4 regions of the Eubacterium sp. 1001713B170207_170306_E7 genome follow, and region 1 is predicted to be linked to each of the others. Evidence: riboswitches for the same ligand, from Rfam matches in the RefSeq annotation. Region 1 holds a riboswitch; each other region holds the start of a gene.
The links. A riboswitch is a leader RNA that binds a small molecule or an ion and turns the genes downstream of it on or off. The one in region 1 is predicted to bind cobalamin.
Positions count from the first base shown of each region.

Region 2: linked by a shared signal. The riboswitch ahead of I2B62_RS02240 (alcohol dehydrogenase catalytic domain-containing protein) and the one ahead of I2B62_RS16070 (DUF2284 domain-containing protein) in region 1 are both predicted to bind cobalamin.
Region 3: linked by a shared signal. The riboswitch ahead of I2B62_RS02615 (DUF2115 family protein) and the one ahead of I2B62_RS16070 (DUF2284 domain-containing protein) in region 1 are both predicted to bind cobalamin.
Region 4: linked by a shared signal. The riboswitch ahead of I2B62_RS06790 (ABC transporter substrate-binding protein) and the one ahead of I2B62_RS16070 (DUF2284 domain-containing protein) in region 1 are both predicted to bind cobalamin.

Region 1 is NZ_JADMVE010000007.1:2,932-7,140, reverse strand. It holds gene I2B62_RS16075 (peptidoglycan DD-metalloendopeptidase family protein) at 1-949, opposite strand, end outside; cobalamin riboswitch at 1,304-1,478, shown strand; gene I2B62_RS16070 (DUF2284 domain-containing protein) at 1,589-2,194, shown strand; gene I2B62_RS16065 (hypothetical protein) at 2,219-2,749, shown strand; gene I2B62_RS16060 (sugar-binding domain-containing protein) at 2,732-3,670, opposite strand; gene I2B62_RS16055 (dihydroxyacetone kinase subunit L) at 3,917-4,209, shown strand, end outside.
Region 2 is NZ_JADMVE010000001.1:442,418-446,626, reverse strand. It holds gene I2B62_RS02255 (ATP-binding protein) at 1-715, opposite strand, end outside; gene I2B62_RS02250 (response regulator transcription factor) at 712-1,413, opposite strand; gene I2B62_RS02245 (hypothetical protein) at 1,705-2,175, opposite strand; cobalamin riboswitch at 2,366-2,541, shown strand; gene I2B62_RS02240 (alcohol dehydrogenase catalytic domain-containing protein) at 2,638-3,675, shown strand; gene trpD (anthranilate phosphoribosyltransferase) at 3,700-4,209, shown strand, end outside.
Region 3 is NZ_JADMVE010000001.1:516,748-520,956, reverse strand. It holds gene I2B62_RS02630 (LysR family transcriptional regulator) at 1-38, shown strand, start outside; gene I2B62_RS02625 (class B sortase) at 89-841, opposite strand; gene I2B62_RS02620 (DUF2284 domain-containing protein) at 1,012-1,593, opposite strand; gene I2B62_RS02615 (DUF2115 family protein) at 1,618-2,145, opposite strand; cobalamin riboswitch at 2,253-2,430, opposite strand; gene I2B62_RS02610 (TIM barrel protein) at 2,480-3,445, opposite strand; gene I2B62_RS20370 (hypothetical protein) at 3,539-3,718, opposite strand; ZMP/ZTP riboswitch at 3,831-3,909, shown strand; gene I2B62_RS02605 (phosphoribosylaminoimidazolecarboxamide formyltransferase) at 3,955-4,209, shown strand, end outside.
Region 4 is NZ_JADMVE010000002.1:313,352-317,560, forward strand. It holds gene I2B62_RS06775 (MTAP family purine nucleoside phosphorylase) at 1-267, shown strand, start outside; gene mtnA (S-methyl-5-thioribose-1-phosphate isomerase) at 584-1,618, shown strand; gene I2B62_RS06785 (sugar phosphate isomerase/epimerase) at 1,628-2,410, shown strand; cobalamin riboswitch at 2,444-2,619, shown strand; gene I2B62_RS06790 (ABC transporter substrate-binding protein) at 2,721-3,671, shown strand; gene I2B62_RS06795 (iron chelate uptake ABC transporter family permease subunit) at 3,738-4,209, shown strand, end outside.

The DNA.
Region 1 (4,209 bases):
TCGTTTCGCTCACAACCTTTCCGTCTTCATAGACGGTTTCGACTTCCTTATCAAGTTCTCCGTTCACACCTTGCTGTGTAACTACAGTTTGATCAACATATACATTCGGATCTTCCTGCTCAACGGTCTGGAAAGGTATGTCTTCTTTTTTAGTAGATGTTTTAGTCAGATTAATCTTTAAGATACTGGAGCTTGTCTCAGTCTCATTATTCTGGTTTTCTACATTCTCATTACTATTATTTTCAACGGTACCTTCAGCTGCTGGAGCTTCCTCTTGGGCTGGCTCATCGCTTTGGTCTCTTGCCACATCGGCTCCACCACGGCTTGCTACCTGGATTGGAGCATTCGTACTCTCTTCACTCTTACTCGGATTAGTATTACCTGTTGCTAAAAGATTAGCGCACTCGTCCGGACTGTTTAAGTCCTCGAGCGGAAAATTCTTAGGCGTTTCTACAACGTCACTCTGGATGTCGCATTTTACCAGCTTATCTGTACCCTGTACGTTACCGATCTTATTAATTGCACCTGCAATACCGGCCTGTACCTGGTCTGATGAAGCTAAGTTACCGACTTCCTGTCCGTCAACCTTTAATTCTACACCATGAACGCCGACCCGAAGGTTCTGGGCGTTCAATGCATCAGTAAATTCTTCCTCTGACAACATTGGTTTATTAAATGTGATGCTCTTTTTAATCTGTATATCATTGTAGACATATGCTGTTTCAATCGACGTTTTCGATCGCATATCCTGCTCTACCTGATCCAGACTCTGTGTAAACACAGCCGCATCTTTGGTATAGCCTAAAACCTCTCCGTCAACCATGACCTTGTAACCAAGACAGGTTGAAGAAAAGAATCCGAGAAGAAGCGCTACACAGAAACCTGTGAATACGACTTTTTCTCTTTTGCTCAAGTGCTTGGCGTAATGCGCAAGCTTCTTAAAAAACATCTGAAACTTGCCACTTGAGCGATGGCTTTCGTTGCTAATGCCTAATCACCACCCTCCTATATAATTTTGACCAAATTGTAAAGTTATTTACAATTTAGATATATTTTAACATATCCTTTGGCACTTGCCAATACCTTAACCGAAATTACTTAATATTTTATGAAAAATTCATTAAAATATACGTGTTTTAGGTTTATTTAAGGCGTCATGAGCACCTTTAGCAAATTTTAAGTATTTTTTTCTTTACATCTAACCGAAAAAGAAAGAGGAAAAATTTGTTGTTAAAAAAAAATTTACGGGAAATCCTCTGCCAGGGCCCAATAAACCTTGACAAAAGAAAATCAAAGGGATATGATAGGGATAACTTAATATTGTAAACATTATGTAAATGGGAAAAAGGTGAAATTCCTTTGCTGTAATCGCAGCTGTAATACAAAATGTCCTCTTGTGTGCCACTGTCCGCCGGATGGGAAGGTAAGAGGAATGCCATTGTAGAGCCAGAAGACCGGCATAATGTTTTCTTAAAACACTCCGATTTAGAGTTATTTAAGAGATACGTTCCCAATCCTTCCGTATTTTTTGCCTTCTCTAGCCGGAGAAGGCTTTTTTATTACACTAAATGAAGGTGAGGTATTCCCATTGATCGAAATAAAAAAACAGGCAAAACCAGCCAAGGAATTTAAAGGCGACACTGCCATCAAAAGCCTGATGACCATCAAACGCCAGCTTGAGGATAAACGCGGGCTGTTCGGTATCCATGAATATGCCTTTGCCAAAACCAGCGACCTGCTGTTTTCCATGGGCACCAGGCTCCTGTGCGAGGGCAACCAGTGCGGCCATTATGGCGCCACCTGGGCCTGCCCGCCGGCAGTGGGCAGCTATGAGAGCTGCGTCACCAAATGCCGCTCCTATGAGAACGTCTGCCTGCTTTCAACGGTCACCGATTTAAAGGGACAGTACGATTTCAAAGGCTGGCACCGGGCCCGCATGTTCCATGAGGCCGCCACAGCCAAGGCTGCCCGGCTTTTCAGAGCCCACTATCCCGGCGCGCTGGTGCTCTCCACGGAGGGCTGTATCCTCTGCGGCCAGTGCACCTATCCCAATGCCCCCTGCCGTTACCCTGACCAGATCTTTCCATCGGTGGAGGGCTACGGCATCGTGGTCATGGACCTGGCAAGCAAAACCGGACTTTCCTACAATAACGGCCCCGAGACCGTCACTTATTTCAGCTTTACCCTGTTTTAACCCTATTCAGAAAGGAGAACCACCATGAACCTGACCATTACCCCCGCTTCCTGTACCGAGCCCCTGCCCCCAGCCGTTTCGGTTTCCGATTTCCACGCACTCAAGGAAAAGTACAGCAGCCTCAGAAAAAAAGCGACCAAAGCTTACTGCGCATTGGACGGCGTTCTTTCCCTGTTTCAGGCCATTGCCCTGGAAAAGGGCATTGACTTTAACCCTGTAGTTTTCTATCCCATGTCCTCCTTTGTGCGAGAGCGGGATATCTGCCGGATAACCGAGCTGCTGCTGGAGAGTGCCTTTTCCGCGGGTGAAAAGAGAGTGGACTTTACCATCAACCTTTTTAACGCAGGCGTTATCTCCCTGTCCCTCAAAACCAGACAGCCCTGCAGGCCTCTTCCCCAGTATACAGAGGAGCTCCAGACCCTGCTCGCAGCCTATGACGGCATACGGGATACCCGGCGGATTGGCGGACGGGAGCTGACTGCCTTTATCCTGAGGCACCGCCACGGCCAGACCGAGGAAAGCTTTGGCAGTGATCTGCTATACGTCCGTTTTTAAGATTTTCTCAGCCGTTTCCTCATCAATGATCAGGTGGCGCGCAAACCCCGTGTTCAGACAGCCGATGGCCGAGCCCACATTGGCCTCGACAGGCACAATGCCAATGAAATTCTTGATCTTGGAAAGCGGCGCCAGGGGAATCTGGATGGCGAAGTCATCCTCTCCCTTAATCTGCTGCCCCTTCCAGTTAAAAAAGTAGGACAGAATATTGGAGGTTGCCCGCTCCGTGATCAAACGCCGCCCAAAGCGCAGGGCGGTGGCATGATCCGGCACGCAGGGATAGCCGCCAAGGGTCACCAGCGCGGTATCCGTCTTTTTCCACAGAGCCAGAATACTGTTGTAATTATCCGTGGTCACAAACAAATCCCGCTCCTGCTTGGTCGTGGGAAAGGCCGGCGAGATTAAAAAGTCCGCCTCAAAGCCCGTCTTCCGGGCAAACTCTGTGGCCAGCTCATTGGGGTGATAGCCCTTATGAGGCACTGTCGCTGTTCCGATCAGAGGGCAGACCTTTCCGCTGTACTGTCCGGCGAGCTCCCTGTTCGCCAGAATATCAATGACCCGGCTGATGTTATAACCCCAGCCAAGGCCCAGGATACGGGTTTTCGGAAGAATCTCCAGAAGGAAATCCACAGCGGCTTCATAAAGACGCTCCTGAGTTTCATTCTTATCCTCCGTACAGCTGACAACTTGGCAGCTCTTTAAGCCAAAGCGGTTGCAAAGCTCCCGGCTCTTTCCAATGCTGGTGCTGTCAAAGGACTTAATCTCAATTTTGACAATCCCCTCTCTGCGGGCTTTGTTCAGCAGATTGCTGACCGAGGGCCGCGAGATCCCCATGGACTTTGCGATCTCAGCCTGAGTCATATTCTCTTCATAATACATTTGCGCCGCAGTAATAAGACGGATCAGTTCTTTCTCTTTCATGATGCTCTCCTTATACAAATGTCAACAGCTTTTTTCTAAATATACTCTATTTTTTGACAAATGTCAATCTGTTGCTTTTAAGACTCAAAACCCGCAATACTTAACATTTGTCAATAAATCCCTCATTTTTTCTGTTTTTAGGGTGATTTTTAATGTTTTTAAATTATTTTACGTTTTTATTATTGACAAATGTTAAATCCAGTGATATTCTATAAGCAAGTTGAAACCGATACCGGAGGTGAGCGTATGCCAGTAGAAACCTTAAAAATCAAGAACATGTTATTGACATCTGCTAATAAAATTAAAAGCAGTGTCGAAAATTTAACCAAGCTGGACTGTGAGCTCGGTGATGGCGACCATGGAACCACCATGGAGAAGATCGCCAAGGCCATGATCTCAGAAGTCGATGCCTGGAACGAAGAAACCAACCTCAAAGAAGCGCTGGAAGCCCTGAACGATACCCTTGAGGATATCAGCGGCGGCTCCGCAGCTCCCCTGTTTGGCTCCTTTATCTGCGGAATGGCCGAAGCGGCCGACCC
Region 2 (4,209 bases), on a different contig from region 1:
GGTTGATCTTGGTAAAGGACGCGTCCAGCTGCTCGGCCATGGTGTTGAGAGAGTCGACCAGATCGCCGATCTTATCGTCCCGGATCATGGTGAGCTTGGTCTTATAGTCGCCCCGGGCGATCCTTCTGGCGAAGATGGTGACCTCATCCAGGGGCCGGGTCTCGTTGTTCAGCAGCAGGGCAAAGATCACAATGGCGATCAGAATACTGGCCAGGGCCACGAAGATCAGGTTGTTGATAATGCTGTAGCTCACGTCCTCCATGACGTCCAGGGGCACGGCGATTCTGACAATGTGCGTTATCTGCCCATCCTGATAATAGGGGGCGGCCAGGTAGAGCATGTTCTTCATAATGGTGTCGGAGTAGCGCACCGAGGTGGCGGCCTGCCCCTCCATCGCGCCCTGAACCTCGGGCCGGCTCAGGTGGTTGTCCAGAGAGCCGATACCGCTCAGGGACTCGAACAGCACGTTTCCCGCCACGTCGATGATGTTGATGCGCTGGTTGGTGCTGTTGGCATAATGCTCCAGCCCGGAGACGTCCCCGGTCTGAATGTAGGCGGGCATCAGGTCCTCGACAATATACTCGCTGTTGCTTTTCAGGTTGCCCTCGGTGGATTCATAGTAGGCGTTTTTGAAGATCACATAGGAGAATACCCCGGAGAAGGCTGTGACCAGCACGATGAGTACAGAAAAGACAATGGTGATGCGCTTTTTCATTGATCGCTTCCCAGATTTTCCACCAGGCGGTAGCCCACGCCGCGCACGGTCTCGATGTATTTTTCACGCTCGTCCTCGATTTTTTTACGCAGGTAGCGGATATGCACATCCACGGTCCGGGTTTCGCCATAGTACTCGTAGCCCCAGATTTCGTCCAGCAGCTGGTCCCGGGTCAGGACCTTGTTTTTGTTGTTGGCCAGGTACAGCAGCAGCTCGTACTCCTTCAGGGTCAGCGACAGCTTCTTGTTGTTTTTGTATACCTCGAAGGCGCCGGGCAGGATGCGCAGGCTGCCCACCACCAGCTCCTCTGTGTCGGAGCTTCTGATCATCTCTGTCCGCCGCAGAACGGCCTTGACGCGGGCGTAAAGCTCCTTGACGCTGAAGGGCTTGGTCATATAGTCGTCCGCACCCATCTCAAGACCCAGGACCTTGTCGAACTCCTCGCTCTTGGCAGTGAGCATGATGACCGGGATGTAGGACAGGTTCTTATCGGCCCGCACCTCGCGGCAGATGGTGAGCCCGTCCTTGCCCGGCAGCATCAGGTCCAGGATGATCAGATCCGGCCGTTGCTCCACAATCTTCTCGACCGCGCCGGTGCCCTCATGAAAGCCCGCAACCTCAAAGCCCTGGGCTTCCAGATTGAATTTAATCAGCTCAAATATATTAAGTTCATCTTCTATAATCAGAATTTTCTTCATTTTCGCTCCAATCTTCGCTAACTTTTAACATCATTAACATAATATGATTATAGCATATGTTGTGTTAAGAGCATGTAAAATCTGGATTAAATTTAGCTGCAAGAGCCGGGAAGGCAACCTATATCTGTTAAAAAAGCGGCGCAGACCGAGACTGCGCATTTTATCCAGATAAGAAAAAAGGCCCAGACGCTGCGGCAAGCGGCCAGGTTTCGTGCCACCTTATCAGAACAGCCGGACAGCGCCAATCTGCATCCAGCTGCCGCAATCCTTTGACATCTCCCAGCATACCCGTCACTGCCCTAGCTCCCGGAAATGCTGTCCGTGAATCCCGATATGCCCGACGCCCAAAAGCACCGCGAACGCCACCATCAGAAAGACCCTCCCGTAGATCCCCAGAAACAGGAACGCGGCCACCGGCAGGGTCGCGCCGGCCAGGGGCACCCCGCAGAAGCCCGTGTAAAAATCCTCCAGCTTCCGACCGCTCCTGAAATACCGGACCCAGTAGCCCTCATACAGCAGCATCAGCCCAAAGGACAGCACCAGCCACAGGCTCCAGGGCGTCAGGGGCCTCAGGTTAAAATCCGTGAAGATCAGGGCGCAGCCACTCACCCCCACCTGCCCGATGCGCTCGCACCACAGCAGCCCCTTATTCTCATTTCCGAAATCATAGCCCTCAGGCTGATGTTTTGTCCAGATCAGGTTGGGGATAAACAGCATCAGCAGATACAGCATGCCGACGTATGAAAAACCAAAATGTCCCATTTCTTCCTCTCTTTCTCCCACCGCAGCCGCCTTCAACTCAGGCTTTTTATTTACCGGGCTGCCAATAAGGCTATTATAGCACGCTTTAGCCCATAAAAGAAGCCGTTGGGCGCACCGGCCCGCCCGATTTTTCGATTAAATCTTTTACATTTTTTCTTGACACCCCGGACAAATGTGATATGATAATAAAAAAGCATAAAACATTTCAGGTGCTGCATGGCAGATAATAGGGAACTAAGTGAGATTCTTAGACGGGCCCGCCGCTGTAAGTGGATTGCCCGGCTCATCACCACTGTCTGAAAGGATGGGAAGGGAGCCCGGCGTTAATCCTCAGTCAGAAAACCTGCCTGAAGTGTGTTGACGGTCTTTATCTGAGCGGTGGAGGCCTGTGGGAATGATGGAAAGTTCGCACCTTAGATTAAGGTCGGGCTTTTTTTGTTTGAAAAAATAAGGAGACTACCAATGAAAGCAGTTGTATTAACAGGCCCCGGCGAGCTAAAAATGACCGAACGGGCTGTTCCGGCCTGCGGCCGCCACGAAGTCCTCGTCCGGGTCAGGGCCTGCAATTTATGTAAAACCGATCTCAAATGCCTGACCATGGGCCAGCGCGACCTGGTGTACCCGCGGGTGCTGGGCCACGAAATCTCCGGCGTCATCGCCGAGGTGGGCGCCGCGGTCACAGGCTACCAGAAGGGACAGCGGGTCCAGGTGCATCCGGGCATCGCCTGCGGGGCGTGCGCCTATTGCCAGGAGGGCTATGACAACCTCTGCGACCATGTGCGGATCATGGGCTTCAATTACGACGGCGGCTTCCAGGAGTACCTGGTGGTGCCCGAGGAGGGCGTCCGCGGCCAGATCATCAACGTCATCGAAAACGACGCCCTGAGCTTTGAGGAAATCTCCTTTATCGAGCCCCTCTCCTGCTGCGTCAACGTTCAGGAAAATCTGGACCTAAAGCCCCAGGACACCCTGCTGATCATCGGTGCGGGCCGGATGGGCATCCTCAACCTGCGGGTGGCAAGAGCCCTGGGCGTGCAGAAGGTCTTTCTGGTCGAGACCGACCCCAGGCGGGCAGAGCGCGCCGAAAAGCTCGGCTTTGACGCCGTCTTTGAAGGCTACGAGGCCGCCGAAAAGGCCCTGCCGGCCCTGACAGAGGGCCAGGGTGTGGACGCGGCCATCCCCTGCTGCGCGGCGCCGGAGGCCATGAATCTGGCCTTGTCGGTGCTCCGGAAGCGGGGACGCCTCGGCCATTTCAGCGGCATGATCACAGACGGCAGCGCACCGCCCGAGATCAACCATATCCACTACAAGGAACAGACCATGGTAGGCGCCTACGGCTGCGGCATCGCGCACAGCCGCCGGGCCAAGGAGCTGCTGGAGGACGGCAGCCTGGTCGTAAAGGACCTGATTACCGAGCGCATCCCGCTTGAGGCGCTGGAGCAGGGCCTTGAGCATGTGCGGCAGCTCGAAACCCTGTCGACCATCGTTGTTTTTGATTAATACATCATATGGAGGAATAAAAGAATGGAAGCAGTAACGATGAAAGAATACGGCCAGGTAATCACCGGCCTCATCAACCGTGAAAATCTGACCAAAGAAGAATCCAAGGAAATGTTTATGGAAATTCTGGGCGACCGCCAGACGCCCATGCAGCAGGGCGCGTTCCTGGCCGCCCTCAGCGCCAAGGGCCCAACCGCCGCCGAGGTGGCCGGCAGCTTTGAGGCCATCTACGAGATCGACACCTGCAAGGTCACGCCCGAAACCGCAGTGCCCGTGGTGGAAAACTGCGGCACAGGCATGGACACCTTTAAGACCTTTAACATCAGCACCGTGGCCGGGATCATCGCCGCCGCGGACGGCGTGCCCATGGCCAAGCACGGCTCCCGGGCCCTGACCTCTGTCTGCGGCACCATCGACGCCGTGGAAGCCCTGGGTGTGGATGTGGACTGCAGCGTGGACGTGGTCAAGGCAAGCATTGAGACCGCAGGCATCGGTATCTTTAACGGTATGAGCCCAGAGGTTCACCCCACCGCC
Region 3 (4,209 bases), on a different contig from region 1:
TGACCGAAAAGATCAAAGCCTTTGAGCGATGGGAGTAAAAAAGGCACAATAAAAAGCCGTATCCTGCACAGGGATACGGCTTTGATTTTTATGAAACCCGACGGGCAATTACGGCTAAACGTCCATCGTTCAGACCGACATTAAAGATACAGGTGGACAGCGTAAGAATCTCGTCACCCGGTTGTACATTCACATCGCTCGCGACAATACTCTGGTTCTTTATGTTCTGGTAATAGGCCAGAAAGCTTTCATCATCGGCAAATTCCAGCTGTCTGTAATCATAGTCCTGCTCCTCCACCAGCACGGCAAAGATTTCCCATACGCCGTCACCGCCCAGCTCCGGCGGTCTTCTGTAAACAATTTTGTTATGCTCTTTGATAAAATCAGGATTCTGATAATAATAGAGCAGATCGTCAAACATGACGTGCACGCCGCTGCGCATGGTGCTGTGCCCATAGATCAGAGAATTCTGGCTTCTGGGCTGCCATTTATAATTCATATCGATAAAGGGAACGCCCCTTTCGTCGGACTCGCCATTAAATGAAGTGTACAGATATTTATCATTATCCGTTGTCTGTACCACCGGGGTATCAATATTGGTTCCTTCAATGCTCAGCCAGCCAACAGTTTCCGGGTTCACCTCACGCAGCGCTGCCCAGTCGATGCTGTTATCCTCCCGGTTGGTAACCTGCATTTTGAGGAGCGGCGTATTATTGGGAAAAAACTCCTTGTAGAGCATCCATCCCGCCGCGGCCAAAAGGGAGAGGATGATCAGAATGATGACGATATCTCCCACAACGCGCACGGCGCTTCTTTTCTTCTTCACTTTCTTTTTTGTCATATTTATATTTATGATCCTTCAGGCTTACAGTCCCTGCGTATTTGTAGGACAGTCTGTTTAGTGCTTCCAGGCCCAAAGGCATTACACCTCCTTTTATGGTTATTCATTATATCAAATCTTTCTCAATTGATAAAGACTTAAATGATAACAAAAAGGATTTTATACCGGTCTTAAAAAAGAATAAAGCTAAAATACGTCAGGGTTTCCGGGCCGTGGGTGTAACGCAGACCGGTTTTGACCACAATGTCCATTACGATGATCCCATAGCCCTCCACCGAGGGAAAGAGCTTGTCTGGATATCGGCAGGGCTCGTGGGGGTAGGTGCACACATCGCAGACCAGGCACCCTTCGGTCGATAAAACAAGGCTCTCGGGCCGGTGTGTCCGAAACTGCTGAGCCACCTTTGCCGTCACTGCCTCATGCCGGATACGCGCTTCCTGCCAGCCCCTTGCGTTGTAGCGCCCCTTCAAGTCTGCCACGGTGGAAAAGACCATCACATTTTTATAGGAGAGGCATTTCATCACACAGTGTTCATAGCTTCCCACAGCCGGGGGGCATGCCCAGGTCGCGTTGAACTGCCCGCAGCTGTTACGCTGGCACAAAGTACGCGTCTGGTCTGAAAAAAGCAGCTGGTCGGTCATTGAAAAGGCGCATTCCTCTACGCCGATTTCCTGAAGAGATGGATGCCTGAATACCGAGGGAGGATTCATTGTTTTTTTATCCGCATGACATACTGTTCTCAAATTATCCATTTTTACCTCAAATTTTAAAGCGCCCTACACGCTTATGCTGTCTTGGGCCTCAGAACAGGCCACTGTTTCCAGTGTCTCCTTGCAATGGGCGCTGCAAAAATGACAGAGCGCATCCGGATTTTCCAGCTCTCTGGCCTTCTGCGGACAATAATACTGATCAAACTGCTGCTCCAGAAACTGGCCGTCAAAATGACTTCCCACCGGGTGGAGCGGCTTCTCCTCGATAAACGCCAGATAGGTACACGCAAGCTTGATCATGCTCTTCTGCAGCTCGCCCCCAAGCACGTAATCTTCCAGATATTGATCCAGCAGTGTCTGGAAAGCATACAGCCTTTTCTCATGGATACCTTTTAATGGATTGTCCTCCAGCACCGCTGTCTTAAGACTGATCAGGGCAGTTACATTATAAATGGTATTGAGCATGGTCTGGTGGGCCAGGGTTCCCGGTTTAAACTTTACCTTCTGTACCTCCTCACGTTGCTGCATCAGGACTTCCAGATCAAACTTTTCGGCCTCCTCCTGAAGCTGAAGGACTAAATCATACTTTGTCATTTTTCTCCTTTCCGGCTCCTCTGACCACAAAAAAACCTTCTCTGAATTAGAGAAGGTAAAAAGACATATCATTGCCTGTGGTTTGTCCTATTACTCTAAATCGGAGCTTTAAGAACCTGTTTCTGAGTCGGTCTTCTGGCTTTGCAATATCATCCTTCTCCCTTCCCGCCCGGAGGCAGTGGTTCCTGAGAGGCATTTTGCATTACAGCTGCGATTACAGCAAGGGAGTCACACCCTTTTCCCATTACACAGAACAGTTTCACGATTAAATTTTCTCTATCATATCGCTTTCTGCTGTCTTTGTCAAGAAAAAGCGTTTTAGCTTTTTCGGGTCTTAAACGAATGCTGAAAGCTGTTGATCCAGCTTTTGCCCATGCTCGTCCGAGTCGGCGCTCACAAGCTCCAGTGTCAGGTATTCGGGAGCGATTCTCTGTATCAGCCCATTTACCTCAGGATGGATAAATGGCAAGTGGGCGTCAATATTAAAAATATGCTCCGAGCACTGCCAGAAACGGTCCCAGAAGTCTTGCTTTAAATCCGGCGGGTTTTGAAGAATTTTCTGAACATAGGCCCCTGTGAGTGACTGCTGGAGGTGCATCCCGCAGATATAATCGCAAAGCGCACCGTGGGCGTCAAGCATCTTATGGATATAGTCAATGCCCTCCTTTTCTGTCTGCAGCGCTAAATTAGTGTGCAGTAAATGGCCGGTATCAAACATGATTCCCTTATTCTCCGTATGGATTCCGTTCATGAGCCGTTCTGTCATCTCTGGCCGGGTAAGGGTCAGGCCGGGCCACCAGAGATTTTCGACCAGGAATTTAAAGGTATAATTTTTACCGTCCAAAAGCGTGTTGATCACTTCACAGCTGGCGTCAATCACGGCCTCGTCGCTGTAATGAAAAACTCTGTGGTAAGTTTCCGTAAAACGGCAGTCCGAGACATGGAACACCACATACTCCGCATTCAGCGTCTGTGCTATTTCCAGCTCCTTTTCCAAACGGTTGAGGATACAGGTTCTGTCCTTTCCCTCATAATATACCTCCCAGTTTTCCGGCTTATCAAACTCACTGCGTAAAGCCTTTTCATTATTAAACCAGAGATCCATCCAACTGGGAAACATTCTCAGGTGTATGCCCACCACATCCTGCCGGGGTATCTTCTCTGGAAGACGCTCATTCCACAATACCTGAAGCTCCAGGCCGTCCAGTCCGCGCGATCTGTAAAAATCCTTCAGGCTGCTCCGGTTCTTAAACCGGTCCATATCATGGCTGAACACCGTCATATTGATGAGTTTTTTCATATTATCTGCTCCGCTTTTCCTGTATTTTCAAAATTTTAAAGTGTTTGATTTTTCTTTATCATAGCTTTCACGCTCAGTTTTGTCAATCGTCTCTTAAATTCCGTCAGTTTTAAACCGTTCCTGAACAGGTGAAGGTTTTTTAAGAATTGAATCTTTTGCAGCTGTTCTGTATAATAGTTTTAATAGGAAACGCTCGCATTGATTACTGAAAGGAGGTTTTACAATGAAACAGCACCGTTTTTGGGCTTTTGCCGCACTTTTCTGCTTTGCCATGACCATGCTCACAGGCTATGAAAGAAAATAAATTCACACTGGATGCTCCGGGTTCAATGTGTTATGACTGCTGCAAAAGCATTGACACTCGCTTAAGAATATGATAAAGTTTTGATAGTTATACGACTGACGGAAGTGGAATAAACCACATGAAGTATAATAATCAAGAGCCGACCGTCTGGGCAAAAGAGTCCGGATTTGTCGGCTCTTTTTATATGACATGGAGGATGATAAAAATGAAAGAACTGGAATTAAAGTATGGCTGCAATCCCAATCAAAAGCCTGCCCGAATCTTTATGAAGGACGGCGAGCTTCCCCTTCAGGTGTTAAACGGAAAACCCGGCTTCATCAACCTGCTGGACGCCTTTAACAGCTGGCAGCTCGTGAAGGAATTAAAAGAAGCCACAGGCCTGCCCAGCGCAGCAAGCTTTAAGCATGTCAGCCCTGCCGGCGCCGCTGTGTACGTTCCCCTGACCGATGTCGAAAAGAAA
Region 4 (4,209 bases), on a different contig from region 1:
GGACCGAGGTTCTCAACCCGTGCCGAAAGCCGCATGTTCGCCATGATGGGAGCTGACGTGGTCAATATGACCCAGTATCCGGAGGGGTACCTGTGTCTGGAAAAGGGCATTCCGGTTGTCAACATCGCCCTGATCACAGACTACGACGCCGGACTGGAGGGCCGCCCGGATATCAAGCCGGTACAGGCTGAGGATGTGGTGCGCGTGCTCGAGGATAACAACGACCGTGTAAAACAGCTGATTTTTAAGATGATTGAACGCATATAAAAAAAGATACCTCCCTTAAAATATAGGTGAGGCCAGATTGTCAAAGCGTTAGCGCAGCACGAGACTGCGCCTTTTATCCAGATAAGGAAAAAGGTCCAGGCGCTGCGGATAACGGTCAGGAATCGTGCCGTTTTACTGGAACAGCCGGACAATGGAGAGATCAGGCGTTAACTTCAGTGAAGAAAATGCAGATGTGAGTGCAGTACTCGCAGGACGCTTTTTCTTACTTAGGTAAAAGGCTTTGTCTCACAGTTTTTGACATTCTGCCCTCCCTTAACCAAGGGAGGCTTTTTCAGATACCGAGAAAGGAAGAATGATGAAACCTGTTTATTATGAAAACGGCGCTTTAAAAATGCTTGACCAGACTCTGCTGCCAACCGAGGAGGTAACGCACAGTTACACCGACTACCGTGAGATTGCCGTCGCCATTGTGGATATGATTGTCCGCGGCGCGCCGGCCATCGGCGTGACTGCCGGGTACGGCGTTTATTTTGGCGCGTTGGAATTTGAGAAGCTGCCGCAGCAGGCCTTTTTAAAAGAAATGGAGACTGTCTGCCAGGTGCTCCGTGCAACCCGGCCGACCGCGGTCAACCTGTTTTGGGCAGTGGACCGGATGGAAGGCGTGATCAAGGCCAACGCGGAAAAAACACCGGTGGCGATCACGGCGCTTTTGAAAGCCGAGGCGGACGCCATCTGCGCCGAGGATATCCAGATGTGCCGGGATATGGGCGCTTACGGCGCAGAGCTGATCCACCGCAAGGATACCATCCTGACCCACTGTAACGCAGGCGCCCTCGCCACAGCCGATTACGGGACAGCCCTCGGTGTTGTGCGCGCCGCCTGGGAGGCAGGGAAAGAAATTTCCGTCTACGCCGATGAGACAAGACCCTTTCTGCAGGGAGCCCGTCTGACCGCCTACGAGCTGCACAAGGACGGCATTCCGGTCACGCTGATCACAGACAATATGGCTGGCTGGATGATGAAGCAGGGAAAGATTGACTGTGTGGTGGTAGGTGCGGACCGCATTGCCCGAAATGGCGATGTGGCTAACAAGATCGGAACCTACAGCGTGTCCATTCTGGCAAAGGCTCACGGTATTCCCTTCTACGTGGCGGCGCCGACCTCAACCATTGATTTTAATATGTGGTCTGGCGAGGATATTGTCATTGAAGAGCGGGATACCCGTGAGATCAGCCATATCAAGGGACAGCAGATTGCCCCGGACGGCGTGCGCATGGAAAACCCGGCCTTTGACGTCACCCCGCATCAGAATGTTACGGCCATCATCACCGAGAAGGGCGTTGTGTATCCGCCCTTTGACCTGAGCATCCCCAGGCTTCAGAATGAATAGGAGAGACGAATGAAATACAGTATGTTTTCGTGGTTTGGCTACTTCATGCCCTTTGAGGAGCGCATTGACGTGATCAAAGCCGCCGGCTTTGACGAGGTCATGATTTCCTGGGAGGACGAGTGCGAGCCCTACCATCTGGAAAAAGAAAAATTTCCAGACATTGTGCGGAGCAAAGAGCTTGGGATCACCAATATTCACGCGCCCTTTATTGGTTATAACGACATTTGGGAAAAGGAGCCTGCACAAACCAGAGAGCTTTTAGAAACCTTTGTCAGCTTTGTGCGGGACTGCCGAACCTTTGAGATTCCGGCTGTGGTGGTGCACACCAATGATCTGGACCTCGGCCCCTATAAGTGGGAAAACGGCCTAGCCTTTTTCTCAGCGCTGGCGGAGGCCGGAGAGAAGTACGGAGTGGATATCGCAGTCGAAAATGTGTCGCGCCCGTTTTTGCTGAAAGGCCTGCTGGACGCCATTCATACCGACCATTTTGGCATGTGCTATGACAGTTCCCATGATTATATGCTGCACTGCGGCAGAGGAAAGATCCTCAAAACCTATAAAGACCGCATCAAGGCGCTGCACCTGTCCGATAACGACCTGCACATCGACCGGCACTGGATACCGGGCGAGGGAGAGATTCCCTTCGGTGAGGTCATGCCGGAGATTTTGAGTACGGGGATCGACTTTATCTCCTACGAGGTCATTGCCAGCGAAGAATGGAAAAAGCGGGAGCCCCTTGATTTCTGCCGTGCGGTTCGCAGCAGTCTGGACCTGGATAACAATAATTTCTAATTGCACAATTCGGGGATTTGTGCTAAACTTCAATTAACAACTTAATGATGCTGTTTTGTTAGAGGAAAGCGGTTGAAATCCGCTACAGCCCCCGCTACTGTAATTGCAGACAAGATCCTCATAGACCACTGTCAGGCGTATCCTGATGGGAAGGGAGGATGGAGAAGGAAGCAAGAGTCAGGACACTTGAAGCAAAGCAATATAATCACTTCGGAGGGAAGCAGAGGATTGTATGTCACAAATAATCCGGCCTTTCCTTTGGGGTCGGTTTTCTTTGTTTTAAGCAGTTTTAAATTTTTGGGAGGGACCAATGAAAAAGAGAGTATTGAAAAGTTTGCTGATGGCCCTGGCCTGTGCGGCGCTGTTATCTGGCGCGGCGGGCTGCAGTTCAAAGGATCAGGGGAGCGGCAGCGTGTCCGGCGCAGTGACCGGAGACACCGCTTATCCCGTTTCCATTACCGATGATCTGGGAAATAATGTGGAAATCGAAAAGGAACCCACAAAGATCGTTTCTCTGTCGCCCGCGAATACCGAAATCCTGTTCGCGCTGGGTGTGGGAGACAAGGTGGTCGGAAAGACAGATTACTGCAATTATCCGGAGGAAGCCGCCCAGGTGGCAACCATCGGTGATTACAATAACCCCAATGTGGAAAAGATTATTTCTTTGGCGCCGGACGTTATTCTGGCGGGTGATCTGATCAGCGATGACGTCCGCAGCCAGCTTGAAGCCACGGGCGCGAAGGTCATTACCTATACACCGATGTCAGTAGACGCGGTGGAAAGCACCATCATCAACACAGGTAAGGTGGTTAACACCAATGATAAGGCCAGGGAAATCACTGACAGCATGACGAAAAAATACGAAGAAATCAAGGAAAAGGCAGCGGCGGCTGACCCGCAGAAATCCGTTTTTATTGATATCGGTGGTTACTACAGCGCTGGGGACAACTCCCTGCTGGGCAACATGCTCAAGGATATTAACGCCAAAAACATTGCCTCCGACGCCGGCACAGACTGGCCGCAGCTGAGCGTTGAACAGATCATCGCAAAGAACCCGGATGTCTATGTGTCCTTCTTTACCACACCGGACGAAATTAAAAAGGTACCGGGCTTTGACCAGATCAATGCGGTTAAGAATAACGCCATTGTCTACTATGAAATGCTTTCTCCGGACAGCGACCTGATCCAGCGTCCAGGACCCCGTATTGTCGATGGACTGGAGCTTCTGGCTACAGCGGTCTACCCGGACCAATTTAAGTAAAAAGACTTCTCCGCAGGTGCCAGCCGCCTGCGGAGGTTTTAAACAGACGGTTAAGGAAGAGGACGGATGAAAATAAAGTTAAAAAAATACGCGATGCCCTTATCCATTGCAGGGTGCCTGATCTTAATTTATTTATGCACCATCGTAGGCATTACCTCCATTCCCTTTGGCGAGGCCAACCGGATTTTGCTGCATGAAGTCCTGCACCTGCCTGTGAATATGGATGGCATCTCTGCCGGCAACATTGCGATTATCTGGAATGTCCGGCTGCCACGGGTCATTCTGGGCTTTCTGACAGGTGGGGCGCTGGCGGTCTGCGGCGCAGCCTACCAGGGGATTTTTAAGAATCCCATGGCGGATCCTTTTATTCTGGGGGTTTCCTCCGGCGCTGCGCTGGGCGCTTCCATCGGCATTGTCATGCATTTTTCAACAGGCTTCCTGGGATTGAACGGAATCGCTGTTTTGGCCTTTGTAGGCGCCTTTCTGGCGATCTTTTTAGTGTACAACATTTCAAAGGTCGGGAGAAAAGTGCCGGTTG